DNA from 3 places in the Weizmannia agrestimuris genome. Region 2 is predicted to be linked to each of the others. Evidence: riboswitches for the same ligand, from Rfam matches in the RefSeq annotation. Region 2 holds a riboswitch; each other region holds the start of a gene.
What was found. Region 2 has a riboswitch for thiamine pyrophosphate ahead of NFR98_RS13700 (3-oxoacyl-ACP reductase). Riboswitches for the same ligand answer to the same signal wherever they lie in the genome.
Positions count from the first base shown of each region.

Region 1: it holds a riboswitch for thiamine pyrophosphate, as region 2 does, so the genes downstream of both, tenA (thiaminase II) here and NFR98_RS13700 (3-oxoacyl-ACP reductase) in region 2, are expected to answer to the same signal.
Region 3: it holds a riboswitch for thiamine pyrophosphate, as region 2 does, so the genes downstream of both, NFR98_RS11010 (ABC transporter permease) here and NFR98_RS13700 (3-oxoacyl-ACP reductase) in region 2, are expected to answer to the same signal.

Region 1 is NZ_CALPDC010000009.1:30,510-43,023, forward strand. Features, by position in the region: gene NFR98_RS05940 (aspartate aminotransferase family protein) at 1-672, opposite strand, end outside; gene NFR98_RS05945 (DUF8821 family protein) at 2,214-2,678, opposite strand; gene NFR98_RS05950 (NCS1 family transporter) at 3,279-4,715, shown strand; gene allB (allantoinase AllB) at 4,600-6,102, shown strand; gene thiW (energy coupling factor transporter S component ThiW) at 6,227-6,745, opposite strand; gene tenA (thiaminase II) at 6,785-7,576, opposite strand; TPP riboswitch at 7,613-7,702, opposite strand; gene NFR98_RS05970 (helix-turn-helix domain-containing protein) at 7,735-7,926, opposite strand; gene NFR98_RS05975 (alpha/beta hydrolase) at 8,019-8,912, opposite strand; gene NFR98_RS05980 (hypothetical protein) at 9,217-9,471, opposite strand; gene NFR98_RS05985 (class I SAM-dependent methyltransferase) at 10,001-10,777, opposite strand; gene rlmD (23S rRNA (uracil(1939)-C(5))-methyltransferase RlmD) at 11,101-12,492, opposite strand.
Region 2 is NZ_CALPDC010000049.1:266-9,519, reverse strand. Features, by position in the region: gene NFR98_RS13725 (GNAT family N-acetyltransferase) at 1-384, shown strand, start outside; gene NFR98_RS13720 (GNAT family N-acetyltransferase) at 375-800, shown strand; gene NFR98_RS13715 (NUDIX domain-containing protein) at 1,134-1,574, shown strand; gene cytX (putative hydroxymethylpyrimidine transporter CytX) at 1,845-3,182, shown strand; gene thiD (bifunctional hydroxymethylpyrimidine kinase/phosphomethylpyrimidine kinase) at 3,283-4,101, shown strand; TPP riboswitch at 4,188-4,299, shown strand; gene NFR98_RS13700 (3-oxoacyl-ACP reductase) at 4,367-5,128, shown strand; gene thiM (hydroxyethylthiazole kinase) at 5,267-6,079, shown strand; gene thiD (bifunctional hydroxymethylpyrimidine kinase/phosphomethylpyrimidine kinase) at 6,085-6,891, shown strand; gene thiE (thiamine phosphate synthase) at 6,888-7,532, shown strand; gene NFR98_RS13680 (YkyB family protein) at 7,823-8,419, shown strand; gene NFR98_RS13675 (MOSC domain-containing protein) at 8,537-9,193, shown strand.
Region 3 is NZ_CALPDC010000028.1:29,420-38,368, forward strand. Features, by position in the region: gene NFR98_RS10990 (2-phosphosulfolactate phosphatase) at 1-557, shown strand, start outside; partial or broken gene NFR98_RS10995 (phosphosulfolactate synthase) at 637-1,334, shown strand; gene NFR98_RS11000 (VOC family protein) at 1,318-1,716, shown strand; gene NFR98_RS11005 (ABC transporter substrate-binding protein) at 2,039-3,028, opposite strand; gene NFR98_RS11010 (ABC transporter permease) at 3,040-3,804, opposite strand; TPP riboswitch at 4,051-4,162, opposite strand; gene NFR98_RS11015 (MFS transporter) at 4,572-5,819, shown strand; gene NFR98_RS11020 (TetR/AcrR family transcriptional regulator) at 5,788-6,435, shown strand; gene NFR98_RS15835 (DUF6688 domain-containing protein) at 6,472-7,296, opposite strand; gene NFR98_RS11025 (DUF6688 domain-containing protein) at 7,496-7,963, opposite strand; gene NFR98_RS11030 (hypothetical protein) at 7,983-8,234, opposite strand; gene NFR98_RS11035 (GNAT family N-acetyltransferase) at 8,276-8,737, opposite strand.

The sequences.
Region 1 (12,514 bases), on a different contig from region 2:
AATCCCTCCGCCAGTAATGATCGGTTCCATAATAACACCGGCAATCGTTTCACTTAGCTCCCACGTCATTACACGGTCGATTTCCTTGGCACTTTCAAGCGTTTCCACGTCATCCGGATGCCGGTACGTGTCAGGAGGTGCAACATGAAGAAATCCCTGTCCAAGCGGTTCATACTTATACTTTCTTTGTGCCTGGCCTGTTGCCGCAAGCGCCCCCATCGTATTGCCGTGATACGCGCGATAACGGGAAATAAACTTGTACCGGTCCAGGTCCCCTCTTTGCCGGTGGTATTGGCGGGCAATTTTAAAAGCCGTCTCATTGGCTTCCGAACCGCTGTTAGAGAAGAAAATGACGTAATCCCCGCCAAGCCATTCGTTTAATTTTTCGGCCAGCTGAATGGCAGGCACGTGGCTTTGGGATAACGGATAGTACGGCATCTCAAGAAGCTGCTTGTATGCCGCTTCCGCCAATTCTTTCCGGCCGTAACCGGTATTCACACACCATAACCCGGCCATCCCGTCCAAATAGCGGTTACCCTCAATGTCCGTTACCCAAGCACCTTCCGCTTTTGTGATAATCAAATTGGGCTGCCCGGGACTTGCGGCTCCCCTCATGGCATGCCATAAATATTTTTCATCTGTTTCCTGTAACGTTTTTGTTTGCAAATGCATTCATCCTCCCATCCCCTTGATTAAGTTACACGCTGTCGTCTTTTTTGCGCGTAAAAACAGTGTGCATCCTTCCCCCCATTTCCCGGCCAAAAGCAGCTCAATGGCAATATTCCGACTGCCTTGCTGCTGGCGGGTATGGGCTTCCGTTCTTTTGACGGTGCCATGTTCGCCCTGGCATGGCATTCATCCTGAAAAATGTACTGGATGACTTTCATTCTTCTCTGCGAAACGGGCGCCTCCCCACTGCCACCCATATCGATTTTTCGCCATCTGCCATGCCATACCCCTGTTCGAAGTCATTTTTGTAAGCGGATTCAGTGAAGGGTTTGACAAATGATTCACCTATTCACATTACATTCCGACAGAGAACCATCCTCCAACCATAAAACTGAAGAAACCAGTAGCCAGAATTTTGGATATAAAAGGGGTCCCCATGCCCGGAAAATCACAACGGTTGGCTAAACAACACTATGCGCATATTATAGAATGAATTTTTTCTCTTTTCAATACCTTTTTTCTGACCACAGGCAGAAAAGATTTTATTGCAGCCGTGTCTGATCAAGATTGTAACCTATGATCGGGAAGATAACCACATAGAAAAGAGAAAACAGTTAACAGTTCGGAAAAAAATTAATTTTCCTTGGATTTTATGGAGGCGATTTCGAAAGGATGCTATAATAAAATTGCTCAAAGCTTGATCTGGGCATAGCATGAATGATGAATGGAGGTGTACGGCTTGAAAAGCTTTATTTTATCTAAAACGTTTGTCATTACTTATGTGATTGTCTTAGCCATATTTGGATTACAATTAATGAGGCCAGCTAAATTTATTAATTTTCTTGTCTTGTTCGTTGGATCTTTTTTCATCGCTGCAGGAATTTCATTTATCATAAATGCATTCCGGAAAAAAACATCTTAAAAAAGCTCCTATATAAATGAACAAAATATCGCGGCTCCGTTGCCTGCTGAATAAAGTAGGCCTCATGCAAATTGTTGCTCATGCTTGATGAAAAACTTAAGTTTATTTTATATAATAGGGGCTTTTTCTTAACACCGTTGTTTTCATTTTAAACATTCGCATGAGTAGGCACCATCAGCAACTCGGCTTTCTACATTAAAAGAAAGCTCTTTTCGCGGCTACAAGAAGAGCTTTCTTCCATTTTTAAATTTTTCATTTTAAGTGATTTGAAGCGTCCCACAGCATTTTTAGCAGTAAATCCGTTCATACGGATCCATTCATCCGCTTTAGTGTGTTTCCTTTTAAAATGGCAGCCATGGAGGTCCGGACCATTTACACTTATCTCATCTCTAAAATTCCCCAAACCAATTGGTTATTTATTTCCAGCAGGATTTGCATTTTTCTTTTTGAACAATTATAGCGGCTATCCCCCACTAAATCAAAGATCTAGAAAGGGACTGCGCTGCTATTAATTGTTCAATTTTGATTACTTATTCGTAACGAAAAGTAACTAGAGTTTGCCGGACGAATCAGCTTTTGGCCTGTTCTGACTCGTCCAGCAAGCTCGTCCAGATTATTGCTTTTAATACTCGCCTTTTATGACAAAAAATGACCCCCGTATGGTGCCGGCCAGTTTTGACTTTTGTCTGGCAAATTTAAATTTCCCTTCTAATTCCTTTGGTACTTCCATCCCCTCAGAAAGTTTAAAACCAACCGCCCGCTTCTTCGGATCATCTATGGAATACATTACATTGACAACGAGGCCATCCTCGTAAAAGACGTAAGCAAATTGGATATTTTCCACTTGAAAACGCGAAGTTTCCAATGGCTTGGCTGCAAATTCAATGCCGCGTTCTTCTTTCAAAATCCTATTCACATATTCTAGGGTCTCTCCGCTTTCTGCAGCTGGCAAAACAGTAAATACGTGTTTGTATTTATTCATAAAATAGCGCGCCTCATTCGCACGCAAACCGGCTAGCGCCTTCGCAACAGGTGAAGACTCTAGACCAACATCAGACACATTTTTGAAATCAACGATATAGGACATGCGCAACGCTCCTTTTCCTAAATGGATTTGATGTAAACACAACAATATATAAAAACCATTCTATACTTAACCGCTTACAATATTTGTCCTCGCTCACCAGAAATGATCACTGATATTTTTGGGCTCTCACCTAGCATTTCTATTATAACAAAATTGGTAGCACTGAATGGGGAAATTGCTGAGGCGAGTTTTCGGTGCAAAACATCCATACAAATCCGGCCGTGACCATTTTTGCTAAAAAATCCTGGTTGAATCATGTGCAGAATCTGCTGTTTTTACATTTCCTACAGCAGCGATTATTTGGATAAAGGATGTCTCCTCAAACCCAAGCTTTTGTTTTCACCAAGAAAAAATCTTTCAGCTCTCCCTCCTATTCATGTTAAGTTACCTTACATAAAAAACAAAGAAAACACCAACACTGGTTCTACTTTATCTATTTTGAATAATAAATAGATAAAGAATTGTGCAAAATCGCTAATGAAAAATCGTTTATCCTTTGCTATATTAAAAATACAGATGACATTATATGTGATATTAAATGACATCAAAAGAAACATCCCAAATTCACTACCGTAAATTTATTGAAAAGGAGCTGAAGCAATGGCTACTCAATTGGAAAGTGCTTATCCGCAACCGCAGAAGAAGGCGAGTATGGATCCCTCCCTGATCCCGAAAACAGATGCAGACAGAACAGTTGGCCCTTTGAATTATATTTTTATGTGGATTGGGGACGGGGTCAATATTGGAAATATTACGCTTGGTGCAAGTCTGATTGTGGCCGGGATGGCGACATTAAACATTTACCAAACTTTTGCTGCGGCATTGATCGCCATCAGTATTATTTCAACCATCTTTTCATTGAACGACAGATTAGGCTACAAAACAGGCATTCCGTACGTTGTCCAGCTGAGAATGTCCTTCGGCGTAAAGGGTTCGATATTCACATCGCTTTGCCGCGGTATACCTGCCATTGTTTGGTACGGATACCAAAGCTGGATTGGCGGCACGGCTTTAAATGAAATGGCCAAAATTGCAACGGGCGGAGCTTTTGACAATGCGGCTGTTTGCTTTATCGTGCTCCAATTGTTTCAAATTGCGCTCTCCCTCTATGGCTTTCATGCGATTAAGTGGGTGGAGGCCCTGACTTCAGTCGTGATTTTAGCTGCACTTTTCTATGTGTTCAGCATTCTTCTCACATCCCATAGCGCCACGATTGCAAACAAATGGGTGCATGCAAAAGGAACGTGGGGGCTGCCATTCTTTGCTTTTATCATGACGTTTATGGGCAATTATGCCGCCATCTTTTTAAGTGCAGCGGATTATTCAAGAGAATTGAAAGCCGGGATCAGCCATACAAAAAGAAGGTTATTGTATTTTATTCCGATCTTTATCGCATACGGGTTTGCTTTAACGATGGGGGCCATGCTTGCTTCTGCTACCGGTATTACAAATCCTGTAAAGGCCTTTTCGGTGGTGGTCGATAATCCTTATATTACATTTTTCGTGTCTGCGTTTATCGTGATCGGGACCGTTTCGGTGAATATGGTTGCCAATATTATTCCGCCAACTTACGTCATTACATTGCTTACGAAATTAAAATTTAAGTATGCTGTCACCATTACAGGGCTGCTTGCTTTTGCATCTTTTCCATGGGTGCTTGTCCGGGATTCTTCAGCAAAGGGGCTCGACATTTTTATTCTGGCTTACTCGGCATTTTTAGGTCCGATTGTAGCCATTCTATTGATTGAGTACTACATCTTCCGAAAACAAAAGGTAAATATCGCCGACTTGTACGCGGAAGACGGGCCTTATTCCGGCTATAACCCTGCGGCTGTCATTTCATTAGTAATTGGCGCGGCTGCCGCACTTGCAAAAGTGGAACTGGCATGGATCATCGGCTTTGTTGCGGCTGGTTTAGCCTATGTCATTCTGTCAAAATACGCATTTCCATTTTCAAAATTTAAAAAGGATACAATTTTTCAAAATACAGTCGTTCTCGAACCAAATCACAGGGAGGGGATTCACAACGAAATATGATACGCTCATTAAAAATGGAAAAGTCGTTTTTAGAAACAGCGTTAAAATTGCTGATCTTGCCATCCAAAATGGAAAAATTGCTGTAATTGCGGATAAAATTGAGGAAACGGCAGAACAAGTTTATGACGCTTCAGACCAATATGTGATGCCGGGAATGGTCGATATCCATGTGCATATGTGCGAACCGGGGCGGACGGAATGGGAAGGATTTGAAACCGGAACAAAGGCGCTTGCCGCCGGGGGAACGACAACCTATGTAGATATGCCTTTAAATGCGCTGCCTGCCACGACAACAAAAGATGCTTTAGAAAAAAAGCTTGCCGCTGCCGCCGGCAAAAACTATGTGGACTACGCTTTTTACGGCGGATTAGTCCCAGGTAATCTCGATCAGTTAAAAGAACTTTCCGATTGCGGTGTTGTTGCTTATAAATGTTTTATGGCCAGCTGCGGAACCGATTTGCCGGGAGACTTTAAAAATGTAGATGATTACACGCTTTATGCGGGGATGAAAAAATTAGCCGAGCTGGGACATATTTTATTGATTCATGCAGAGAATGCCGCCATTACCGATGGGTTAGCAGAGGAGATGATTAAACAAGGGAAAACAAGCCCGGCTGATTATGTTGCAACACGGCCGGTATTTACTGAAGTGGATGCCATCAAGCGGGCGCTGTATTTTGCGAAACAAACCGGGTGCAAACTGCATTTTGTCCATGTCAGCAGTGCGGAAGGAGTGGAAGAAATTACGAAAGCGCGGAACGAAGGACAGGATGTCACGCTTGAGTCGTGCCCACATTATTTTACAATCACAACAGCCCAATTTGCGGAAATCGGCCCGCTTGCAAAATGTTCCCCGCCTTTACGCAGCGAAGCGGAGCAGGAAAAACTTTGGGAAGGATTGAAACAAGGAAAAATCGATATGCTGACATCCGACCATTCCCCTTGCCCGCCTGTAATGAAGGACAGCGAAACCGGAAATATTTTTGAGGTATGGGGCGGCATAACCGGGTGCCAGAATAATGTCGATTTGATGTTCGATGAGGCTGTCAAAAAGCGCAATATTCCCATTACGCAATTTACGCGCATGATTGCAACCAACCCTGCCGAACGTTTTGGCTTAAAATCGAAAGGGGAAATTGCGCTCGCAAAAGATGCGGATCTCCTCTTTCTCGATCCCGACCGGCCATACACGGTAAGTGCGGAAGACCTCTATTACCGCCATAAGCACAGCCCGTATATCGGCAGAAAAATTGATTGCCGGGTTACGAAAACTTTTGTAAGAGGACAGCTCGTATTTGATCTGGATGGCGGTGGTATCAAGGGTGAGCCGGTTGGCAAATGGATCCGGCCAGCGAAGGTTTCAGACTATGCCGGAGTGCCGTCATAATGCCAACAGCATCAGGCTCTGCTTTCAAGAGCCTGATTTTGCTGGCATAAATTTTGGCCGGTTATCAATAGCTGGCATCCTGTATGCGCCGTGGCAATGCCTTCATTCCTCCCCGGTGTTTCGCTCAAAACTTACGGTTGCTTACGGTATGATTGATCATCCTGCCCCATCCTTTATTTTTTTGTAAAACTTTTATCAAAACATAGCCAAAAATGGCCCCTGCAAAAGAACTTAAAAAGAAGGCAGGGATAAATCCGAAAAGCGTTGATGTTTGGCCGAGCAGAAAAACAGCAATGGGATAACAGGCCAGGGCACCGAGAATGCCCGTCCCCATGACCTCCCCGACAAAGGCAAAAATGAGCTTATTCGTCTTCGCGTAAAGATAAGCTGCCAAAAACGCGCCGATCATGCTTCCCGGAAAGGCAAAAATACTCCCTGTCCCAAGCAAGTTACGTAAAAGCGAGGATATAAAGGCTTGCGCAACCGCATAACCGGGGCCGAGCAAAACAGCCGAGAGTATATTGGCAAAATGCTGTACCGGAAAAATTTTTGCAAAACCGACCGGGATATAAATCAAGCTGCTGGATGCAGTCGTTACAGCCGCAATAACTGCAGTTGCTGTTATTTTTTGTGTTTTTCTCATTAGAACCAAACTTCCCTCCTTTTTAGTTGCGAATGAAAATCAGACCGGCCAGTCTTGTTTTTTATCGTTCATATCCCAAAATAAGTATTCATACTTTGAGGCCATTTGAAAATGGCGTTCTAAGGCCATCAGTTCCGTTTCTGATTTTCCGCTTGCCAGTTGGTCCATTAAGTCAATTAACCACTGCGTTCCGGAGCCGAACGTTTCTGAAGAATAGGTTTCGATCCATTTCTTGTAAGGATTGGCCTCCAATGTGTCTCGATGATTTACTTTTAGCAGTTTCCCAATTTCCCAATAATCCCAGGCACACGGCAACAAGCAGGCAACAAGTTCAGCCAAGCTTCCATTGGCGGCCACTTGCAGCATATAACTCGTGTAAGCAAGGTTAACCGGCGTTGGTTGGGTTGCTTCTAAATCCGTGCGTGTAATGCCAAACTCGGCAGCGTATTGGCGGTGCAGTTCCATCTCAAAATGCAACGATTCATGGAGCACCGCAGCAAATCTCGTCATCATGCCGAGGTTACCCGCTTTCACAACACCCATGGCAAACAGTTTTGCGTACTCAACTAAATATACGTAATCCTGCTTTAAATAATAGATAAATTTATCTCTTTCTAAAGTTCCGTTCCCCAGTCCCACGACAAAAGGATGGTTATGGTTTTTCTCCCAAATCGGTTGGACATTTTGATATAGCCTTTCTGTAAAAGATCGTTTCAACAATGATTCCTCCTTGTTTACCGGGAAACCGATTGCGGTTTGCAGGCTGGTTTCTCCCTTTGCCCCGAGCGATGGCCAGAGGCGGCTCCTCAAAATAAAAAACCCGCCCTCCATCGGAAAGCGGGTGTATCAATTACAAATCATCAGGTGTAATTTCATCACCTACTTCCCTTCGCTAGTACGAACTAGATCAGGTTCAAAGGGTACTTCTCAGCCAACCCGGCGCCCCTAGTAGACTATTGTGAATATTCATTTTCATTACTCTTACCATATCATAGTCCCGAATTTTGTGCAACAGCAAATTTATTGCCCGTAAAATATGGAAAAAAGCACAGGATGTTACCCCAAATGCTGCCCGTACCATGCTTCAGTTCCCGAGATACGGTATTTTTTTTACAGCCAACCACATCAGCGATTACTTGTATGGATTTTCCTTCTGCACGAAGGGTGGAAATCTTCACCATGGATAAACCTCCGTATTGATTGCGTTTTCATCGTAAACGGTTTATCATGCTCTTTTTTTCATTTATTTAGCTTGTTGCATTTGATTATCCAACTAGCCTTTTGTAATTTTATCAAAAAAGTCTATATAATCTACTATTGTATTTTCAAAATAATCACCTAAATAAATATTGAAATGTCCACAATCGTACGCTTTAATCGTTGCTTTCTTGGAGCGTTTTGCACACTTTATGGTTGCCCAAGCAGGTGCTAATATATCTTTCCGACAAACCGCATAAAATATCGGTATTTCTATATTTTTAGTATATCTACTAGGCGAATATTTAAAAAATTCCAAAATCGTTCTTGCAGGGGCTTTATTCACAAACTTTAAATTTTCAGGCATCAACTTAAAAACCTCTTTGTAATCAGGAACAGCCATCATCGCTACTTTCCCATGCGCATCCACCAATTTAATCATGACCGGATGATACCCGGTAATAGAAGATAAAACGTCGGCTATGACAAAGGGGAATATTTTTAGGGCAGATAGCGGTGAGACCGTTTTCATTGTAGCTAAATTGTTTGTATATGGGCACTGTGCCACGGTTGCAAGAATATCTATTCGATAAGCTGATAGGGTTATAACGTGTCCCCCACTAAACGAACTTCCAAACAGGAGTATTTTACTATCATCAATCCTATCATTCTTTTTGATGAAATCAATGGCAGAGTTCCAATCTGCAAGTTGTTCTTTTACATTTATCCGTTGTCTTTTATTTCCGTCACTTGCTCCATGGTTACGATAATCAAATAAAAAGCAGGCATACCCGGCAGCAGCAAACCTTTCAGCATATGCGTCCAACCGCATTTCACGCACTCCACCCAAGCCATGAGCCATTACAATTACCGGGCATCTTTTATCTACATTGGGTAGATATAGCCACGCGCTACACCTTGTTCCATTTGAATAAAAGTCAATATCTTCTCGTCGAAATTGATTGTTCATTTTTCTCCCTTCTCCCGCTTCAGGCGAGCACAAACATTGCACGAAATAGAATTGACATATACGTATAAAAATGGCTCCACAGTGAACTACTCCCACTTCGACGGGTCACTCGAAGTAGGGGCTTCTCGACTTATCGTTACTTTTACGAGCTAACGAAAGCTGACCAAGCGATCCTTTTTGTTCCAAGCGTTTATGTTTCATACTAACCCCAATAAGCATATGCCTTCTTGTTTGTATCCCCGAATATTGCTCAATTCGTCCAGCGCAGTTTGTGACCAAAATACACGATACTCTTTGTCCACGCTTAAGACCCCTTGAAACATCTCCGAAGATACTTAAGCCCCTGTTCTTTGCTGTAAATGCGTCCGTTTCGCCGATCTTCGCGACTCTTTTGAACCTGACGAACAACTTCTTCATCTTTTGCCAGATATTCAACTTCCTTTTCGTTTAGTGCTTGTTCTCCCCGCTTGAAGGTTAAAAATTCAATAAAATCATACACTTCAAGGACATCTTGTTCAGGAATTTGATCAATCATCCGCTTTAATTCTTCACGGCTCACTCTCAAAACGTTTCACCGCCTTGTGGTTTATTTTCTCATTATATTTTTTAAATGCAAACACACTCCACATGGCTCAGGTGCTGTGAGATATCAGGACGTCCTATCCGTTAAGCAGAATCTGGGTTAGCCATGAGACATCTTTTAAAACGATACTCAATCAATAGCGTTTGCTGCGACATTGAAGGGTATTGATTCTGGCCCGGCCTTAAAATAGCAGTACCGGCCACTTTCCCTAATTTGCCGCGTTTCGGCACTGTCCAGGAAATGGCCGAAATTGGTTAAAAATACTTCAATTTCAGGACTTATATTTTCGGAAATCTATTTTATCAATGTCTTTATAATTGTTATGATCTGCTCTATAACTATTCATAGAGGAAGCCTCATAAACACATAAATATTGTTCAGGATTTAGTAAATAAAATTGAACATCCCCCTTTTGATGCATTTCCGGATCTTCTAATTTTACGCCTGCAAAATTGGGGAAAGTGGGTAGTTGTTCTTACCCGTTGCCCTGCAGGCGGTCAATCAGCTAAATAGTTGCCTTCCATATTGTCCACCGGTCTTTTTCAACGATGTTATTTTCCTTTGTCACCTTTTTCTGGACATAATCGGTCAGCAAACTTAGTTCTTGATCATCCAGTTCATACAAAATGCTTCTTCCTGTTCTTTCACTTATGTCTTTTAATAATTGCGCTTTATTTTCGTGCACCTTTCTTGTTTCCCATAATTTAACTTCTTCAATTTTTTTGAACCCTGCTTCTTGCAAAGCCTCGATGACCGTTTGGCTGCTATGCCTGCGTTTTATTTCCTCATCAATTAATTTTGGAAATAACTCAAATAAATACCCTCTGATGTTTGTGTTATCTCCTTCTAATAAGCAATCATCGGGTGTGCGATCTTGAATAATAAAAACCCCGCCATCCTTTAACAGTCTGTGTGCTTCTTTAAAACAAGCATGCAAATCCCAAAGATGGTGTATTAACGCTCTTTCAATCACCAATTGAAAGCTTTGACTTTCTAAGCCTGTATCATAAGCGTTTCCGAGTTGAAAGGAGATATTTTTATAGTCTTTACAATTTTCCTTCGCTCCTTCAAGAATCGGTTCCGAAAAATCGATGCCTATAACAGTTTGAACGCCCATATCTGCCAGGGCTTTCGAATAAATCCCTCCTCCGCACCCGATATCTAAAGCGTTTGATATATGCTCGACAGTTAGCAGACTTTTCATCATGTCAATCCAGGAACGATCCGCAACACGGGTTGTATAAGTCAATCGATTTTGCTTACTGTGAAAATCAATTCCCATTTCTTATCCCTCATCTCTATTGAAAAATCATATTACTCTAAAAACTGAACTTAGTTTTTTACATTTAGACCAAGTCATCCATTTTACATCCTAATTGCTTTTGCAACCGGTAACAAAATAGCAATGTTTCGCTCATTCTCTCCAGCTTTATTTTATTATACCTCATTGGAAAGAAAAATTCGGAAAATTTTATTACAAATCATAAATATTCATTATAGTCCCGGTAATAAGCCGGCTATTGGAGATTTTTGATTTTGAATAAAAAATCGCCCTGATTTTGGAAAGGTGATTTTCACAAAATCAGGGCTTTGTATCGTTGCTGTTTACACATCTAAAACCAAATGCGCCACACATTCCACATGCACCGTATGCGGGAACAGGTCCACCGGCTGGACGGCAGTCAGTTTGTAGCCAAACGGTTCGAGTTCTTTTATATCCGTTGCAAATGTGTCCGGGTTGCAGGAGACATAGACAATGCGCGCAGGTTGGGCCCGGCCGATTTTGCGCATCACTTTGCCGCCGGCGCCGGAACGCGGTGGGTCGAGAAGCAACAGTTCCGGGTTGCCGAAGCTTTCCAGCACTTCATCTATCCCTTTGCGTGCGTCTTTGGCAAGGAAATATGTGTTTGAAATGCCATTGTCTTTTGCATTCCGTTTGGCAGATTCAATCGAGGTTTCGACGATTTCAATGCCGGCAAGTTCCCCGACACGGTCCGCAAACGGCAGCGAGAATGTGCCGACGCCGCAGAACAGGTCAATCATTTTTTCCGTTTTCTCCGGCCGGCCCATTTCAAGCGCAAGATCGACGAGTTTCTGTGCCTGTACCGGGTTGGTTTGGAAAAATGTATCGAACCATATCCGGTAACGGTAACCGCCCATTTCATCGTAAATAAAATCACGTCCAGAGAGGACATGTGTTTTTTCCGCCTGTGTCCGGTCTGCCCAGTCGGTATTTTCGAGCCAGAGCAGGCTTTTTACTTGCGGGAATTTGCCGGTGATCCGCTCTGCCAAATCGCGGGCCGCTTCAGCTAGTTCCCCATCCGGCGCTTTTGTTGCAAACAGGGCGAGCATCATTTCCCCTGTTGCAAAAGACTGGCGCACCATTAAGTGGCGTAAGAGGCCTTCGTGCGCATCTTTGTCATAGCCTTTTAAGCCATGCTCTTTTACCCACGCGGCCACTTCCATCGTGCCATCCACCATTTCTTTTCCGGCAATCAGGCAGGTTTCAAGTGGAATCACTTTCCGGAAATTCCCTTGCTCATGGAGGCCGAGCGATCCATCCGGAGCAAATGTAAATTCCATTTTATTGCGGTAATGCCAAGGATTGTCCATGCCGATCGTATCACGGACAAGCGCCGGGTCAAAGCCTTGTGCGGCAATGGCTTCTTTTACATGGGCAGTTTTTTGTTTTAACTGCCCCTCGTATGCCCAGTGCTGCCAGACACAGCCACCGCAACGGTCAAAGTGCGGGCACATGGGCACCACCCTTTCCGGATGGGCTTTCAGAATTTCATCCGGCAGCGCCTTTCTTCTTCTTTTCTCCGGCTGGTCCACGGTGACGCGTACTTTTTCCCCCGGAAGCGTACGCGGAATGGTCAGTTTTAATTTTTTCGCGTTACCAAGTTCATTTTCACGCCAGACAACCGCCTGCCCGGAACCTTTTGCATCAAGGCCGCGGATTTCTGTCACCAATGATTCCCCTTGCAAAATGGCCAATCCAATCTCTCCTTCCATTGAA
Region 2 (9,254 bases):
AAAGATGATCCGGAACGGCACCCTGTTGTTGCAGTCCGGCATGGCTGGATCACAAACTTTTTTGTGCTTCATGAAAAAAATGGCGCCAGGCCATATACAAGTCATCCGCATGCCATATTGCTGCGGACGTTTTCAACCGATTTCCACCAGCAGGGAAAAGGATACGCCAGGCAATGTTTAAAACAGCTGCCCCATTTTGTCCGTACCCATTTTCCGGAAATAGAGCAGATGGTTCTTGGGGTGAATACGGAAAATGTTGCTGCCCAAAATTTGTACAGACAAGCCGGGTTTGTGGATGAAGGGGGCAGGATGTTTGGAAAAAAAGGCGAATTGATTATTATGCATTACCATTTAGGCAAAGAAGGGATATACAGATGGAAATAAAAGAACTTGCAAACCGGGAAGAGTGGAAAGCAGCGTTTCCGGTGATGAAACAGCTGCGTAAACATTTGGACGAAGAACACTATCTCCAGCTGGTGGAAGAGGCGGCAGAAAAATCGGATTACAAGATGGCCGCAGTAATAGATGACGGAAACATTGTGGCGGTAACCGGCTATATGCCGATGATTACCTTGTACAACGGGCGGTTTATTTGGGTATGCGACCTGGTGACGGATGAAGCGCACAGATCAAAAGGGTACGGCGCCAGGCTTTTGGCGCATGTGGAAAAACAGGCCGGCGAAAACGGATACGGCATTGTATCCCTGTCATCCGGCCTGCAGAGAAAAGACGCACACCGGTTTTATGAAGAAAAAATGGATTATGATAAAGTCAGTTATGTTTTTTTAAAAAGATTGTAGTTTGTGCATTTTGGCTTAAAAAAGCGCAGTTTATCGCCGTACCTCTTCATCTCCCGGGATGGCCGGTGTTATAATGCTGATAAGAATCAAAATTGAGTTAAAAATGCGGCTAATCTCTTGACATTGTGACTAACTTAATATAGAATAATATTGAACTGGAAAACTGGAGCTAGGGTTCCGCTTCATTCAGAAGGTCTGCGACCGAGGGCTTCATCTCTTGTAATAAGACAAGAGGCACCTATTGATATAAAAGATCCGAGGGGAAAGGTTCAGTGTATTTCTTATGCGCTGATTCTTTCCCCTCTTTTTTTATTTTAAAGGAGGAATGAGGCATTGAATGTAATCGACCAAATTTATCCGGGTGTAGCCGTTGTTCTTTTTGATCAACAGGAAAGAGTATTACTTCAAAAGCGGGTAGATGTTGGAAAATGGGGTCTTCCAACCGGCCATGTTGAACCCGGGGAAACTGTTTCACAAGCAGCAATCAGAGAGATGCAAGAAGAGACAAACTTAACAATTCGGATAAAACAAATAATTGGTGTTTATTCCGACCCTGAATTTCAAGTTTTCAAGTATCCCGATGGAAAGTGTGTCCATTTTATCACCACTTGTTTTTTGGCGGAAATTGCAGGAGGAAAGCTGCAAAACAATTCTTCCGAATCTTTAGCACTCCAGTTTTTTCAGAAAGATCAGCTTCCTGCAAATTTATTAAAAATGGTTCCGCTGTGGCTTGGGGACGCTTTAGCAGGCTATGCAGGTGCATTTATCCGATAAGATTTAAACGAAAAGAACAGGAGGGGTAGTTCAATATGAAACAAAAAATCTTTCTGACAGCACCTTTTAAAAAAGTGATGGATCTCCAAACATTATAATTGTAAGTCTCTCTGTTTCCAAATTTCAGATAAAAACAAATGTCAGCAAGAGCTACATAAAACCGTCCAGAAAAGATATACCGTCATTCTTTTGGTCGTAAAAATGTAATTACCAAACCAATTGTTTTAACAATATATTTCGTTATCAAAAAATGTGAAAGGTCGTTTTCAAATGGAATCGAATGAGAAATTAAAAGTCCCATACTCATTAGAAGTAGTGCCAAAAAAGGAACAGCAAATTGCTTCGTTGCAGATTGCACTGTTATGGATCGGAGCAGGATTAGGACTGGCTGCTATTTTTTCAGGAAATACACTGGCAGGTCTTGGTTTGACGAATGGATTACTGACGATTATCGTTGGCATGCTTGTCGGGTCAGTTCCTATGTATTTCATGTCCCGCATTGGAACAAGAGAGGGAGTATCAGGTATGATTGCTACCCGTGCTTCATTTGGGATTAGAGGTTCTTTTTTTCCGAGCTTGTGCAATGCGCTGCAGTTAATTGGCTGGACAGCTGTGATGATTCTGATGGCAGCTGAAGCCTGTGTATCTTTAAAATTTGCAGGAATTCTTGGGAACCGAGATTTTTGGATTATCTTGATTGGTTTGATCACAACGGTTAACGCGCTTTTGAAACACAATCATTTAAAATGGTTTCAGATATTTACAGTTGGTGCAACATTGATTTTATCCATCATCATGACCTATGCTGTTTTGTCAACAGTAAATGTTGCAGACTTAATGGACAAGAAACCTAAAGGTCATCTTACTTTCTCTCTCGGATTAGATTATGTGATCGGCATGTGCCTTTCCTGGGTTCCTTTGGTTGCAGACTATTCCCGGTATGCAAGGAATATTAACGGGGCCGCACACGCTACATATTGGGGTTATGCGCTATCCAGCATCTGGATGTACTTTGTTGGCTTGCTTTGTACCATTGCTACTGGCCTTTGGAATGCAAGCCCAATTCCAATCATGGGTGCACTGGGCTTGGGTATCCCAGGTCTGCTTATTATTTTTTTTTCCACTGTAACGACAGCTTTTCTAGATGTTTTTTCAGCAGGTGTTTCTGCAAGCAATTTATTTCCAAAGTTTTCGGAGAGGCGTCTTGTATTCATTGCAGGAGTGTCAGGCACACTGATTTCGCTGGTGTTTCCAATTGATAAATATCAAAGCTTTTTATTAATCCTTGGTGCTGTCTTTATTCCCATTGAAAGCATCGTATTGGTTGATTATTTTTTAATCCGTAAACACCTGAAGCTAGCAGACTTGACTAAACCAGAAGGATCGTACTGGTACCGGGGCGGTGTTAATCTGGTAGCTTTCGTCGCTTTTGTGGTTGGTTTTGCTCTCTATGAAGTCAGCTATTTTCAAGCTTGGCCAATTGGTTCGTCATTTATTAGTCTGATTATTACGGCAGTCCTTTATTATTTCCTTATGAGACTTCTTCATAGGGATCAATTTTCAAAGGTTAGAAGCAGTGGCATATACAAGAATCATGCAGCAGGCTGATAAGTTATTTTCAAAAACATTATAACAAATGGATGGGATCCAATCTGTCAAATGCAGAAAAAAATAATACTATGATCATTTTAGAAGAGGTGTATATTAGATGAGACCACAGGTATTAACAATTGCAGGAACTGACAGCGGTGGCGGTGCAGGTATTCAGGCCGACCTGAAAACTTTTGAAGAGAGGGGTGTCTACGGCATGTCTGTAATCGTTGCCGTGACAGCGCAAAATACAAAAGGAGTTCAGGGAATTTTTCCAATGCCGGTTGACAGCATTGTCCGTCAAATGGAATCCATTGCGGACGACTTTTCAATTGCAGCTTTAAAAACGGGTATGCTGTTTGATGCAGAACGCATAGAAGCTGTTGTTGACGGAATTAAACGATTTAAATGGAGGCCGCTGGTTGTGGATCCGGTCATGATTGCAAAAGGTGGGACACATCTCGTTGCTCCTGAAGCAATTGCGACGATTAAAAAGAAATTGGTTCCGGTTGCTGATGTCATTACACCGAATACACCGGAGGCGGAAGTTCTGTCAGAAATGACGATACGTACTGATCAGGACCGGGAGCACGCAGCACGACTGATTCTCAAAAGAGGGGCAGGTGCTGTGCTGTTAAAGGGCGGACATGATCTGGTTACATCAGAAACTGTTCGTGATTGTCTGGTGACGAGGGAGCAGACAATATGGCTCGAATCCAAACGCATTGATACCGTTCACACTCATGGAACTGGTTGTACATTGTCTTCATTGATTACAGCTGAGTTGGCGAAGGGCCATCCCTTAGAAGACAGCGTAAAAACAGCTAAAAAATTATTGACAAGAGCAATCTCTGAGAGCCCGGGAATTGGGCATGGACATGGACCAATTGCCCATTGGGTATTAAGAGATGAAGATGGAGAAAGATTACAAAGCTAAATTCACATAATATAACCCCTGCCGGTGATTTTCATTAAGCTTTACAAAGCATAATAGAAAAGCTATAATTGAAAAAAGTAAATCTTTCAAACTACTAGGGGTGCCCGGATTTGGCGGGCTGAGAGAAAAACCGGCGTTTTTCAACCCTTTGGACCTGATCCGGATCATACCGGCGTAGGAAAGTAGGAATTTGTAAAAAAATTTCTTGCTGATGAAGTCAGGTCTTTTCGGGCCTGGCTTTTTTGCATGGGAAGGGGTGGGACAAATGAAACTGGATGAGCAGGTGGTTGTCGTCACAGGCGGAAGCAGGGGGTTAGGCAAAGCAGTTGTAAAAGCTTTTGCAAGAGAAGGGGCGGGCGTTGTCATCAACTATTTTGAGAGTGAGGGGAAGGCAAAGGATCTTCAGCATATTTTAGGAGAAAAAGCGGTTGCCCTGAAGGCGGATGTAAGGGATCCGGCGCAGGTAAGAAAGATGTTCCGGCAGGCCGAAGCTTATTTTTCCAGGCCTGTCACGACAATTGTAAATAATGCCCTCGTGCATTTCCGCTTTGATCCGGAATCCCGGCACGATGCTTCCCGAATTTCGTGGGAGGAATACAGCTTGCAGATGGAAGGTGCGGTTCGCGGCGCATTAAATACCATACAGGCCGGCCTTGCGGAAATGAAACGGCTGCATTTCGGCAGGGTGATCAATATTGGCACAAACCTGTTTCAAAATCCGGTTGTCGCCTACCATGATTACAATACGAGCAAGGCAGCGCTCCTCGGCTTCACCCGGAGCATGGCGAAAGATCTGGGGCAATATGGCATTACCGTTAATATGGTATCCGGCGGCCTTCTGAAAACGACGGATGCAAGTGCGGCCACATCTGAAGAGGTTTTTCAATTGATTCAGGCAACAACCCCGCTGCAAAAGGTGACAGAACCGGAAGACGTTGCGGATGCCGTGTTGTTTTTTGCATCGCCATGGGCCAGGGCGGTAACCGGACAAAATCTCGTCGTTGACGGCGGACTTGTAATGGATTAGGCGGATGGACCTTACCCTGCAAGAAAATCCCCATTTAGAGGTATGACAACGATTAGGTGTAAATCAAATGCCTGTGAAATTTGGAGAATACGCGAGTAAATGAGAGACAATTGTACTTTATTGAAGGAGGGAATGGAAATGGAAAAAGAAAAACCAATTGAACTGCTTGAAAAAATCAGGGAAGCCAATCCGCTTATCCATAATATCACGAATATTGTGGTGGCTAATTTTACAGCAAACGGGCTGTTGGCACTTGGCGCATCTCCGGTAATGGCCGATGCGGTGGAAGAAGTTGCCGATATGGCGAAAGCGGCAAATGCGGTCGTGTTAAATATCGGCACTTTGAACGAAAAAGCCGTCGAAGCAATGATTTTGGCGGGAAAGTCTGCAAATGAAAATGGCGTTCCGGTCGTCCTTGATCCGGTAGCTGCCGGTTCAACCCGTTACCGGACAGAAACGGCAAAAAAATTGCTGAAAGAAATCCGCTTCACATCCATCAGGGGAAATGCCGGAGAAATCGCCAATCTGATCGGAATAGATGCCAAAGTAAAAGGCGTCGATGCAGGAGATACCGGCCTGGATACGGGCGAACTCGCTTTAAAAGCGGCAAAAACGCTTCATACTACGATCGTGGTAAGTGGCAAGACGGATGCGGTGTCAAACGGTACAAACCTTTATCTCGTACATAACGGCCACCCGCTTTTAACAAAAGTCACCGGGACAGGCTGCCTTTTGTCCGCGGTTTGCGGCGCTTTTCTCGCTGTTGAGAAAGATCCGGTCCAGGCATCTGTTTCGGCGCTTGCGATTTACGGCGCTGCTGCGGAAATCGCAAGGGAAAAAACAGGCGGGGATTTGCCGGGCAGTTTTCAAATGGCATTTTTAGACCAGCTGGCAGAAATAGGGGCTGAAGAAATCCAAAAATATGCCTCTTTTGAAAAGAAAGAAGGATGAACGTCATGAAAAAAGCACTTACCATTGCCGGTTCTGATTCCGGGGGCGGTGCAGGCATCCAGGCAGACTTGAAAACATTTCAGGAATTGGAAGTATACGGCATGTCCGTGATTACCGCGGTGACAGCGCAAAATACACGCGGCGTCCAGGGGGTATTTCCGCTCGGACCCGAAGCCGTCTCCCGCCAATTGGAGTCCATTGCCGGAGATATGGGGACGGATGCGCTAAAAACCGGCATGTTGTTTGATTCCGGCATCATCGAAGTGGCCGCGGAAAAAATCAAAACCTACCGCTGGGAAAAACTCGTTGTGGACCCGGTGATCATTGCAAAAGGCGGGGAAACCCTTTTGCAAAAGGAAGCGGTTCAAGCCTTAAAAAGCAAGCTGCTTCCGCTCGCCTTCATTGTGACGCCGAATCTTCCGGAAGCAGAGGAACTGGCAGGAATGCCCATCCGAAATGCCGGGGATCGGAAGGAAGCGGCACGCATCATTGCGGATTGCGGCCCCCGGTATGTCCTTATTAAAGGCGGCCATAACGCATCTTCCCCGGTTTCGAGCGACTTGCTTTTTGACGGGGTGAATTTTTACGAATATACAGCGAAAAGGTACGCAACAAAAAATACGCACGGCACCGGCTGTACGTTTTCTTCGGCGATTACGGCGGAATTGGCAAAAGGCGCGGATATATTTGCTGCAGTGTCGACAGCAAAAGCATTCATTTCCGCCGCGATCGAAGACGGCATTCAAATTGGACACGGGCACGGGCCGACAAACCATTGGGCGTACCAAAAAAGGAGAATGAAAAACGGATGACAGCCGAATATTTGCGTGGCGCATTGAAACTGTATTTTATTATGGGCAGCCCGAACTGCACGCTGCCGCCGGAACAAGTGCTGGAAAAGGCCATCAGGGGCGGCGTCACCCTTTTTCAATTCCGTGAAAAAGGGAACGGTGCACGAAAAGGCGAAGAAAAGAAAGCGCTTGGTGAAAAATTGAAGTGGATATGCCAAAAAAACGGGATTCCTTTTCTTGTAAATGATGATATTGCACTTGCGTTGGAACTGGATGCTGATGGTGTGCATGTCGGGCAGGAAGATGAACCGCTGGCATCCGTACGAGAAAAGTTGGGGGATAAGATCATCGGCGTCTCGGCCTATACGTTGGAGGAAGCCAGGCAGGCAGCAAACGGAGGCGCGGATTATCTTGGCGTCGGCCCAATTTTTCCGACGAAATCGAAAGAAGATGCGAAAGAAGCGAAAGGCACAGCCGTCATTCGCGAAATCCGCCAAAATGGCATCCGGATTCCAATTGTCGGAATTGGCGGCATAGGGCCGGGCAATGCAAAAAGCGTCATAGAAGCGGGCGCAGACGGCGTTTCCGTCATTTCTGCGATCGCAGGCGCGGAAGATGCAGAAGCGGCAGCTGTCCTGTTGAAAAGGGAGCTCGCTTTATAATGAAGGCGTAAAGCCCTGCGCCTTTTGACAGTTTAAAAATGGAATCAAGATAAGCCGGGTGTAGGAGCCTGGCTTTTTTGGTGCCAAGCAGGCTGAATGGCGGTGAATTTTTTGCGAGAATTTTTCAATATCTTGGTTGATAAAACGTTTGTTCTTGTGATAAAATACAAACAAACATTCCGGTGGAAGGGAAGGTGAGGGCTGTTAAAACCAGATAACCTCTCATCATTTGTTGTTTTTTGTGCTGGCAAGGCGCAGAGAATGGTTTATGCGAATAAGGGGGAGAGGCAGTGGAAAATTACAGAAAATGGGAGGATGTACCGGAAAATCTGAAAACAAAAACACAGCTGAAAGCATTAAAACGGAAGCCTGTCGGGGAACCCAAAGCGATGAAAATCGGCTATCGCGGAAAAAAATATCCTTTGTACGATATAAACGAAACACAGGTCGTGAAACAAAGACAAACGGATATATCCAAACTCGAAATGACGATTCATAACATCGCTGAATCTCTATATATTATCAACAAGTCAGCTAAAAAAAGCAGGGATACAAAAAAGATAAACTATTTTGACAGGAATTATGGTGTGGTCAACAGAGCAAAAACACGGCAATTAAAACTGTATGCATTAAAAGATGCTGTCCTCCGCAAGTTGCTTGATGAAAATAAGGCTGAAATGATCGGCTATCATACTCAGAATGGAAAGAAATTGCTGCTCATTCAGCTGGAAGACTACACCTTTCATTTACCGGCAGAACAAGGCCAGACGAAATGTTTGAAGCACCTGGGCGAAATTGCTATTATTCCGGCAGCGGCAACAAGAAAAGTTACGCTAAAATATAATGAAGCGGTAAAACTTTTAGAAACCTTTTTGCAAAAGGATTGAAAACAGCGAATCCGGAAAGTCAAACGGGAGACATGCGGGATTTTCTTAAAATGTTTTTCAAAGTTTACGCAAATGATGGTAAAATTTAGATAGCAATTTGGGAAAGGAGCAGGCATGATGGCGGACGGTGTTGTTGTTTCGGTAAATACAGGCAAACCAAAGGCGCTTGCCTATAAACAGAAAGTGGTGCAGAGTGGCATTTTTAAAACACCACAGGAAGGCCCGGTATATCTGGCAAAAGAAAATTTCGAAGGGGACAAGCAGGCGGACCTTGTGCATCATGGCGGAGCGGATAAAGCAGTCTGCGTGTATGTTGGTGATCATTTTCCGGTATGGGGGAAGAAATTTAACCGGACTTTTGAGCCGGGGGCATTTGGCGAAAATATTACGCTCTCGGGATGTTCGGAAGCAGATATCCATATCGGCGATGTTTTTCAAATGGGGGAAGCGGTTGTGCAGGTATCACAGCCGCGGGAGCCTTGCTATAAAATTGCTGCGAAACACGGATTGGACAGTTTTCCTGCCGATATTGTGGAAACTGGCTGGTCCGGCTTCTATATGCGTGTGCTCGAAGAAGGTTTTGTCCGGAAAAATGACAGCTTTATCCTCCTTGAAAAAGGGGAAAAACAGCTTTCCATCCTGCATATCAATAACATCAGATACCATGATAGAACAAATTTTGATGCGATAGAAGAAATTTTAAGTGTAAAGGTGCTTGCCAGTGACTGGCAAAAACCATTCCGGAAATTATGGCTGAAAAAAGGGAATGGATAAAAGAAACGGCTGCTGTGACAGGAGTACTGCGGTTCCCTGAAAACGACCTGTACGTATGTAA
Region 3 (8,949 bases), on a different contig from region 2:
CAAAAGAAGCGGCTTTTTGTATCAAAGACAAATACCCGCATGTCTTGCTCACGGGCGAAAGGAACGGCCTTCCGATACCGGGATTTGATTTGGGCCATTCACCGGCCGCCATCGCCAAACAGCCGTTAGCCGGCAAAACGTTGGTGCAAACATCCACAAACGGGGTAAAAGCAGCCTTCCGCGCCCTTTGTGCAAAGGAAGTCTATGTTACCGGCTTTTCGAATGCAAAAATGACGGCAAAATGGGTCCTGCGCAAATGGAAAGGCAAAGACAACGCCCGCATCAATATTATCGCTTCCCATCCGACGGGGGAAGATGACCTGGCATGCGCATTATACATGGAAAGCATCCTTACCGGCTCCGGCACGATAAAGCCGGAATCAGTGATCAAGGAGATTGTAAATGCCAGTGTTGCAAAGAAATTTCTTGATCCCGGCCAGCCTGCATTTAACCCGGCTGACCTGGAATTTTGCAGCAACGAAACAGACTGCGGGTTTGTTATGAAAATTGATCCAACAGGAGAATTTCCAACGATCGTGAGGGTTGAAGATGAATGACCATGGTTTGACACTGCCTTTACGCAATGAGAAACCGCGGGATTGCGGAATCACCATCTTAATTGACAATGGCATTCCGCTGAACTTTTTTAAAGATACCATGAACAGTGCAGCCCCTTATATTGATTTCGTCAAATTCGGCTGGGGAACATCGGTGGTTTCGCGCCATTTGGAAGAAAAAATAGATCACCTGAGGCAAAACGGCATTGCCTTCTTTTTCGGCGGCACTTTATTTGAAAAGTTTGCCAGCCAGGGAAAGACGGATCGGTACGTTCAATACTGCCGGCGGTTTGCATGCGAATATGTTGAAATCTCAAATGGCACCCTGCCGCTGTCCAATCCGGAAAAGTGCCATTATATTGCGGAATTTTCAAAGGAGTTTAAAGTGTTAAGTGAAGTTGGCTCAAAAGATACTGCCAAATCAATAGCCGACACGCCGGCGTTATGGCTGGAATCGATTAGTCAAGATTTAGAAGCAGGCGCATATAAAGTGATGACAGAGGCAAGGGAAAGCGGCACGAGCGGCATTTGCAACGGGGACGGGGAAATACGGGAGGAGATGTTTGCGGCCATCCTGGACTCCGGGATTCCCCGCGATGCTTTCATTTTCGAAGCGCCCAACAAGCAGCTCCAGGCTTTTTTATCCAACAGCTCGGCCCGGATGCCAATCTGGCCAACATCCCTTTTTCGGATGCCCTTGCGCTTGAAACATTAAGGCTCGGTTTGCGATCAGATACTTTTTTTATTGGAGGAGATTCCCATGAGAAAAACGGATAAAATTTTTCATTTGGCGATCCCGTGCAAAGATCTTGATGAAACAGCCGATTTCTATCAGAAATTAGGCTGTAAGGTGGCGCGCCGGTATGATGACCGGGTCACTTTCAATTTTTTCGGGGACCAGGTTGTCTGCCATCTGAGCCCTGAAAAAATAGACCCCAACCCGAAAATGTATCCCCGCCATTTCGGCATTACTTTTTTGGATAAAGCAGCATTTGAGGAAACCCTCCAATCCGCAAAGAAAAACCGCTTGGCATTTTTCCAGGAGAAAATGGTCCGGTTTGGGGGCAGGCAAGAGGAACATTGGACATTTTTCCTCCAAGATCCCTCCAACAACTTGCTCGAATTTAAATATTACCACGATGAAAGCATGGTGTATTAACCAGTCCCATTCATTGCTCAAAGCATGCGATGCGGCTTTTTCCGGAAAGAGCCGCATCGCATGCTTTGCCATTTGGGCCAGGCGATAAGCGTTTTTTCCTGGCCCGAGACGTTTGATCGTTATGTTCAGCAGGATGGCAAAGCCCCGGAGGCCCTTTTTAGGCTTAACATGCAAACCGCAGGCATACAGCTGCGGTTTTTTTGCGGCTTCCCGCAGGAACATGCAGCGCTTGAAGCGAATAACATACTCTGCATGTTCCGCCACCCGGTTTTGTGATCCCATGCTGGCGGAAGCCAAAGCGATTTGGCTTCCAGAATGCTCCTTATTTATTTTCTAAATGGACAAAAGCTTTTGCGGCATTGACATGTGTTTTTGTGATCTTTGTCTGGTACAGCCAATCCGAAACGTCTTGCCATTTTTTCAGGCCCTGATCGGCAATCGTTTTATTTTTTTCGCTCATCAGCGGCAGCAAAATGTGCAGGCTCTTCGTTTCCACATTTTTATCCAGCGGTGAAGAGGCATCTTCATGTTTTAACAAAATGGCAAGCGCCTTTTCCGGATGTTTTTTGACATATTGCTGGCCTTTTTCGGCAGCAGCAAGAAATTTTTTAAAAATGTCTGGCTGCTGTTTCAGCTTATTTTCGTTTGCGATGAAAACGAGTTCGGCATAATCCGGAACACCGTATTTTGCCGGATTGAATGCTCTAACGGGTACGCCTTCCTTTTCCAGCAGCAACTGTTCATGATTAACAAAACCGCCGACGATCGCATCAGTTTTACGGGCTGTCAGAGCAGGGATTAAATCATAGCCAACATCCACTGTTTTCACCTTGTCCGGATCGCCCCCGTCTGCTTTGACCATTGTCCGAACGACTGCTTCTTCCAGCGGAATGGAAGAATAGCCGACCGTTTTGCCCGCCAGGTCTTTCGGTGAGCGGATACCACTTGAAGCTGGCACCATCACACGGTTCAGCGTATGGCGGACGGCGGTGCCAAAAGATTGGACCGGAATATTCTCATCGCGCGCGATTAACACTTGGGGTTGATAACTTAATGCAATATCAATTCGATTCGCAGCCGCAAGTTTTAACGGGTCATTTGTGTCAGAAGGCATTTTGATGCTGACATCAAGGCCCTGCGCTTTAAAATAGCCTTTTTCCTTGGCTACATAAAGAAAAGAATGAACCGCATTTGGATACCAATCCAGCATGATCGTTACTTTTTGCGCATGTTTCGTTGCTTGCTGCGAATGATTGCTGCAGGCACCTAGCATACACGCCAGTACAGCGACCATTACCCATCGTTTCTTCATTGAACATCCCCCTAAATTTTTGTTCTGTTTTTCAATAAGCTTTTTTCCATCCCATAAATAAGCAAAAATAATCCCATGCCGAGTGCAGCCAAAAGAAAAACGGCCGAAAAAACAGCGCCCGACTGCAAATACCCAGACATTCGCTTGCTAAAAAAGCCAAGCCCCGCAGTTGCGCCAAGCCACTCTCCGATCGCTGCCCCGCTGACACAATATACAACCGATAATTTCAAGCCGGATAAAAATTGGGGAAGGGCCATCGGGACAGAAAGTTTTCGGAAAATATCCCAACGGCTGGCGCCCATTGTCCGAAACAAATTCAGATAGGCGGGATCGACGGTTTTTAATCCGTCAAAAGTGCTGATTACAATCGGAAAGATAGCCGTTAACACAATAATCGCTACCTTGCTCCAAACTGAATAGCCGAACCACATCATAAAAACAGGTGATACGGCGACAAGCGGGATCGTTTGCGAAATAACAAGAAACGGATAAAAGATTTTTTCAGCCGTTTTGGAGACATACATGATGACACCGATCATCACTCCACCCGCAACAGATAAAAGAAAACCGATGCCGACTTCCTCCACTGTCGCAGGCAAATGCACATTTATTAGTTGCCTGTGATTTTCTATGAAAGATGCATAGATTTGGGTAGGGGACGGCAAAATGAAAGACGGGATCACCCCTTTCTGTATGACCCACTGCCAGCCGGCTATCAAGACCAGCATCGTAACGCAAAAAAGTCCGTAATCCCCCAGCCATTTTCGCCACTTCATTTAGGAAACCTCCTTTCATCCGAACTTCCAATATGTACAAGCTGCAAACCGTTCCAAAGCCCGTTCAACCATTTGAATTTTTTCCTGCTATAGCAATCTTCCACCTACTTTTTGTTTTTATTTCTTCCTGCCCGTCGTCATTGACGAGGTTTTTCCGGTTACCGCCCTAAAAGCAGCTATTTTCCCTCCCTTCCAACAGAAAAAAGCCAGGCCTGTAAAAGACCTGACTTTAATAAGCAAGAAAATTTCCCAAAATCCCTACTTTCCTACGCCGGCATGATCCGGATCAGGTCCAAAGGGTTGAAAAACCAAATGTTTTTCTCTCAGCCCGCCAATCCGGGCACCCCTAGTAGTCTGAAATATTCACTTTTTTCCATTATAGGCTTTCTATTTGCCTGTGTAAAGTGGTGCAGGCTTTTTTCTATGGTGATTGGTTCAATTATCGGCTCCCAGTCAGGGCTCCTGTTTTTCCAAAAATCCCGAAAAAAACTGCAAAAATTTTCAATCATGATGATACTCACGATATATAAGCTCATTTAACGCTTCATTCCGTCATCGTAAACTGAATAGACAGCCATTCAGATATTTATACGACAGCGGCTGCGGTTGCAAGTGCTGACGGAAACAACCACATCGCCCCCTCTTCTCGTGCTTGTATGCTCACAAAAAAACCAATTTTATGAAAAAGACGAAAATAGTCTGTTAAATGACACGAATGTCGCTTATAATTATAAAAACGACACATGTGTCATTTAAGGAGGAGCATAATGAAGCATTCGCTTTTTAAAAATCATTCCTTTCTATTCTTAATCAGTGCGCAAACCGTTTCAAATCTTGGGGACTGGCTGCATCTTGTTGCATTGTTTGCATTAGTGGCATTTAAGTGGCACGCCGACCCGATTGCAATGGCAGGCATTACATTATGCATGGTGCTGCCGTCAATTTTATTTGGATCCCCTGCCGGCTGGCTGGCAGACCGGTTTAACCGTAAAGTGCTGATGAGCTTCTCGGATTTCGCCCGCTGCGGTTGTGTGCTCGGGATTGCTTTTTCCGTTTCGCTTTGGCAAGTTTATATCTTTCTATTTTTTTTGGGCTTTTTCTCAGCCGTCTTCACCCCTGCAGAAAGCGGCCTGCTTCGCCAAGTTGTTGGTGAAAACCAAATACAGGCGGCAATCGGCACAAGCGAGATGATCAATAACAGTGCCAAAATCATCGGGCCGGTAGCAGGCGGCGCATTGATCAGCCTGACCGGAATCAAAGGCGCTTTTTATCTTGATGCCATTTCTTTCTTCCTCTCCGCCCTCCTGCTGTTTGGAATCAAGGCGCCAACATTACAGAGCCCGGTAAAAAGTGATCTAGAACATCGGGAAAAGGTCTCGCTAACTGAAGGATTTCGCTTTCTCTCCGGTTTTCCCGTGTTAAAAATAGGTCTGATCGTTTTTTGTACCATGATACTGGCCTTGCAAATTTCTGATTCCCAGGCCATGATATTAATAAGGGATATCAAGAACGCAACGGTCCATTTTGCGAGCTGGTGTATTGCGGCAAGCGGTTTTGGCATGCTTACTGCTTCCGTGCTGTTTACGAAAATAAAGTTAGGGGAGAAATTAATCACTTTAAAAATCAGCCCCGCCATACTTGGTTTGGGTTGTATCATGGTAAGTACGGGTACCGGCTGGCCGATCGGCATCATTGAAGCCGTTTACCCTTGCGTCTTTTTTCTGATGGGTTTTTCTTTTACAATGGCTGTCATTCCTTTCGATGTGCTCGTCCAAAAGAAATCGCCTGAAACGCATACCGGAAGAGTGTTCGGTACCATCAACAGCCTTTCTACACTCGCTGTGCTTGTTGGCATATTACTTGGAGGCTCGCTTTCAGAGTGGTTTGGCGTCCGTCTCGCATTCCTGATCTCTGGCGGAACCACTTGCCTGCTTGCTGCCGTTTCCGCAATCGCAATGAAAAAAGCAGAAAGGAAGGAAATTCATGTCGCCGAGGGTATCAAAACAACATCTTGAAGAAAGAAAAAATCATATATTGGATGCTGCGAAGCGGGTGTTTGAACGAAAAGGCTATGAACCTGTTACCATGCAGGATATCGTAAAAGAAGCCGGCATTAGCAGAGGAAATCTGTATCAGTATTTTTCTAACACAGAGGAAATCATGCAGGCGGTTATTGAAAAAAATGACGATTCATTTTATACGTACATTCAAGACCTGGCAAGCAGCCATGAAAAAGTATGGGATGCCATTCAAGCCTATCAGAAAGTGGTTTTCCAAAGTTTGCCAAATCCTTACGGGATCGTGATGTATGAATACTCTGTCACCAGGTGGCGCAATCCGGAAAGAAAGGCATTTTTCCAAAAAAGGTATACCCGGGCCATGAAAAGCTTTTTAGCGCTTCTAGAAGAGGGCGTAAAACAGGGTGAATTTCACCCGGTACAGCCGCTTGAAACGATTGTCAATTTTATGGTGAACATATGGGACGGACTGATTTTAATGGCTCATGTAGAGGAACCGGAAAGAGTGGCAGTAGGCGGACAGCTTGAGGCGTTAAATTTATACTTAATTCAGGCTTTGCGCCCCGATGAAAATGCAGACTGGCATTTGGACACCAAGATTGAACCCGGCTGATACGAACCGGGTTCAGATATAAAACGATGATGATCGTTATTTACGCAGTTCGCTATATTGAATCTGAATCCTGTTTTCCGGTTTTTGATCCACTGTATATAAGATAAACAGAAAAAACCATTCCAAAGGTTTCATGAAAAGATAGACAAGGTCAGCTGACCACTTTGTACGGATATGCCTGCTGAGAGGATAACCGTATTTATCATAAATATAGCGGATGAAGTGATGCATACGCGGCATGTATTCTTCAAGTAGATGTTCGAAAGCGTTCGCAACAAGCAGCTGGCGGTTCACAGGAATTCTTTTGCCGTGCCGGAGCCCTGCCCTTACCGGCTTAACGACTTTTGTGTGACCCCTCGCTGCCACAGAACATAAATAGTGTTCGTCTCCCTTTAACATTTCCGGAGGGGGATTGGGTATCCTGGAATAGGTGAAAGAACTTGTATCTAAAAACAAACGGATAAAGCTGTCCGGCCGCTGACCAAATAATATGAGGACCATTTGGACAATAAGCAAAACAGGAAAAAAACAAATCGCCCACAATCGAGGCATTTTACTATACCGTACGGAAATTTTAAAGAGTAAAAGAAGAAATCCCTTATACTGTACAGTCTCTTTCCTCATTTTTATTGAAAACTCATTCAGTGAATCTTTTAACTTGGTGATATACAGTAAAGCAAGGCAAAATAAGCTATATTGAAATGCTCGGACGGAATACATATCCCCCAGTTTTGAGAATAGCGTATGTGTAAAATAAACAGTAGCAAACCCAATATTTAAAACCAGTATCGTACTGCTCACGACATAGATAACCGGTGAAACCCGGCCGGCATAAAAATTCAATATCAGGAACCCAGCCATGTGTTTATTGCAAAATTAAAGTGCAGAGATGTGCAAAATTTCTATGCAAATGGTTATGCAGAGGGGCTTTACATGGAGGGGTAGCCATGATAACCTGTTTGGGTTTGCCAAATCTGTTACAGCTGGCCGCTTGGCAAAAGAATCATGGCTGCAGAGGCTCCATGTCAAGCCCTTAATAGCGAGAATTCAGATTGAATTTTTATGCGGTATAAACGAATTTATATACTGCAATACTCTGCACTTTTTTCTTGCAAAAAACAGCCATGCCCAGTACAACCAACACAATCGCTGAAAAGATATGATTAGGAGCCAATGAAGCATAGCCGTCCGCCCGCCCTCCAATTTCATAAACGTGCAGCTGTTCGCCTGCCCTTGCACCATAAGCGTTCAGATAACACCCCACGATAAACAGGCAAATAAGCACGACTGCATTCACCGTATCCATTGTTTTGACTTTGATGGATGGGGCTGCTTGTGTTCCCTTTTTAAAACTGGATAGGAATCTGGCAATCACATACACAGGAATACAGAGAACAAATAGGGCTAAAAACACAAAAAATACGGATAGAATATGATAGCCAAATCCTAGGATGTATGCCGCTGCCAGGAACAAAAGCACAACTGCAATTAAACTTATGATCACAATTGGCGCTCTGTTGTTTTTCAATGCAGTCCCCCCTACTACGCTAAATGAATGCTTTTGAAAATGCGCCCTTGTAGCGTTTCTTTGCGATTGGATTTCCGAAAACAACAGTTAAATTGATTTGTTTTTCCAGGCCTTTGGTTTCTTTCGCTATGCTTATGCGTTTTTTTAAAGTGTCTCCCCACTCCCTTTCCTCTCGAAGTTCATGCGACAAACATGCCGTAAACATGGCCTTTATAAATCGATGTTTCTGATATGCGTCAGCATCAGACTCCTTTAAAATACGGATATGCATTTGCTCCTCTCCTGTCCGCTTTTTCTTTTATCGTTAATGTTCTAAACCTTTCCTGCCATCCGGAACACTTTCCCGTCCATTTCGGGCTTTAGCCATTTCATTCCCATTTTCTCATAGAACGAAATGGCTTGCTTATTTGTCGGGGATACTCTGAGATGGTATTCCTCCAATTGATGTTTTTTGAAAACGCTCATCGCATACGCATGTAGTTCAGCGCCAAGACCCGAGCCACGTTTTTCCGGAATAAGATAGTACAAGTTGACATAGCCAATCGGTTTACCTTCAAAATCTTTACGTGTCACCTCAAGCTGTCCAATTGGAACACCATTTTCAATCGCAAGCATAAAACCTTCCGGAAATCGTACTTGCTGCATTTCAAGCCATTCAAGGTACTCTCTTGCATTGAAATTTGCATCCGTTCCGAAGCTTACGATAAAAGAATCCCTTCGGAACGGGAGAATATACTGGAGATGCTGCCTGACTTGAATGGGAATGAAATCCATTTATTAACCTCCTCTCTTGCTTCCTCCTTTGCCAGCCCTTTATCATTTCTTTTCGCCCCGGCAGCTGAAATCCATTTATCAATCGGTTGGCACAATTCTCTATTTTCTTATCGTCATCTATTGTAGCACAAGAACTGCGGATTTCCTTCTTTTACATTGTCCGTTTACTTTTTCAGCGTGAATCAACGGTCAATTATGGATAGTCATTTTTG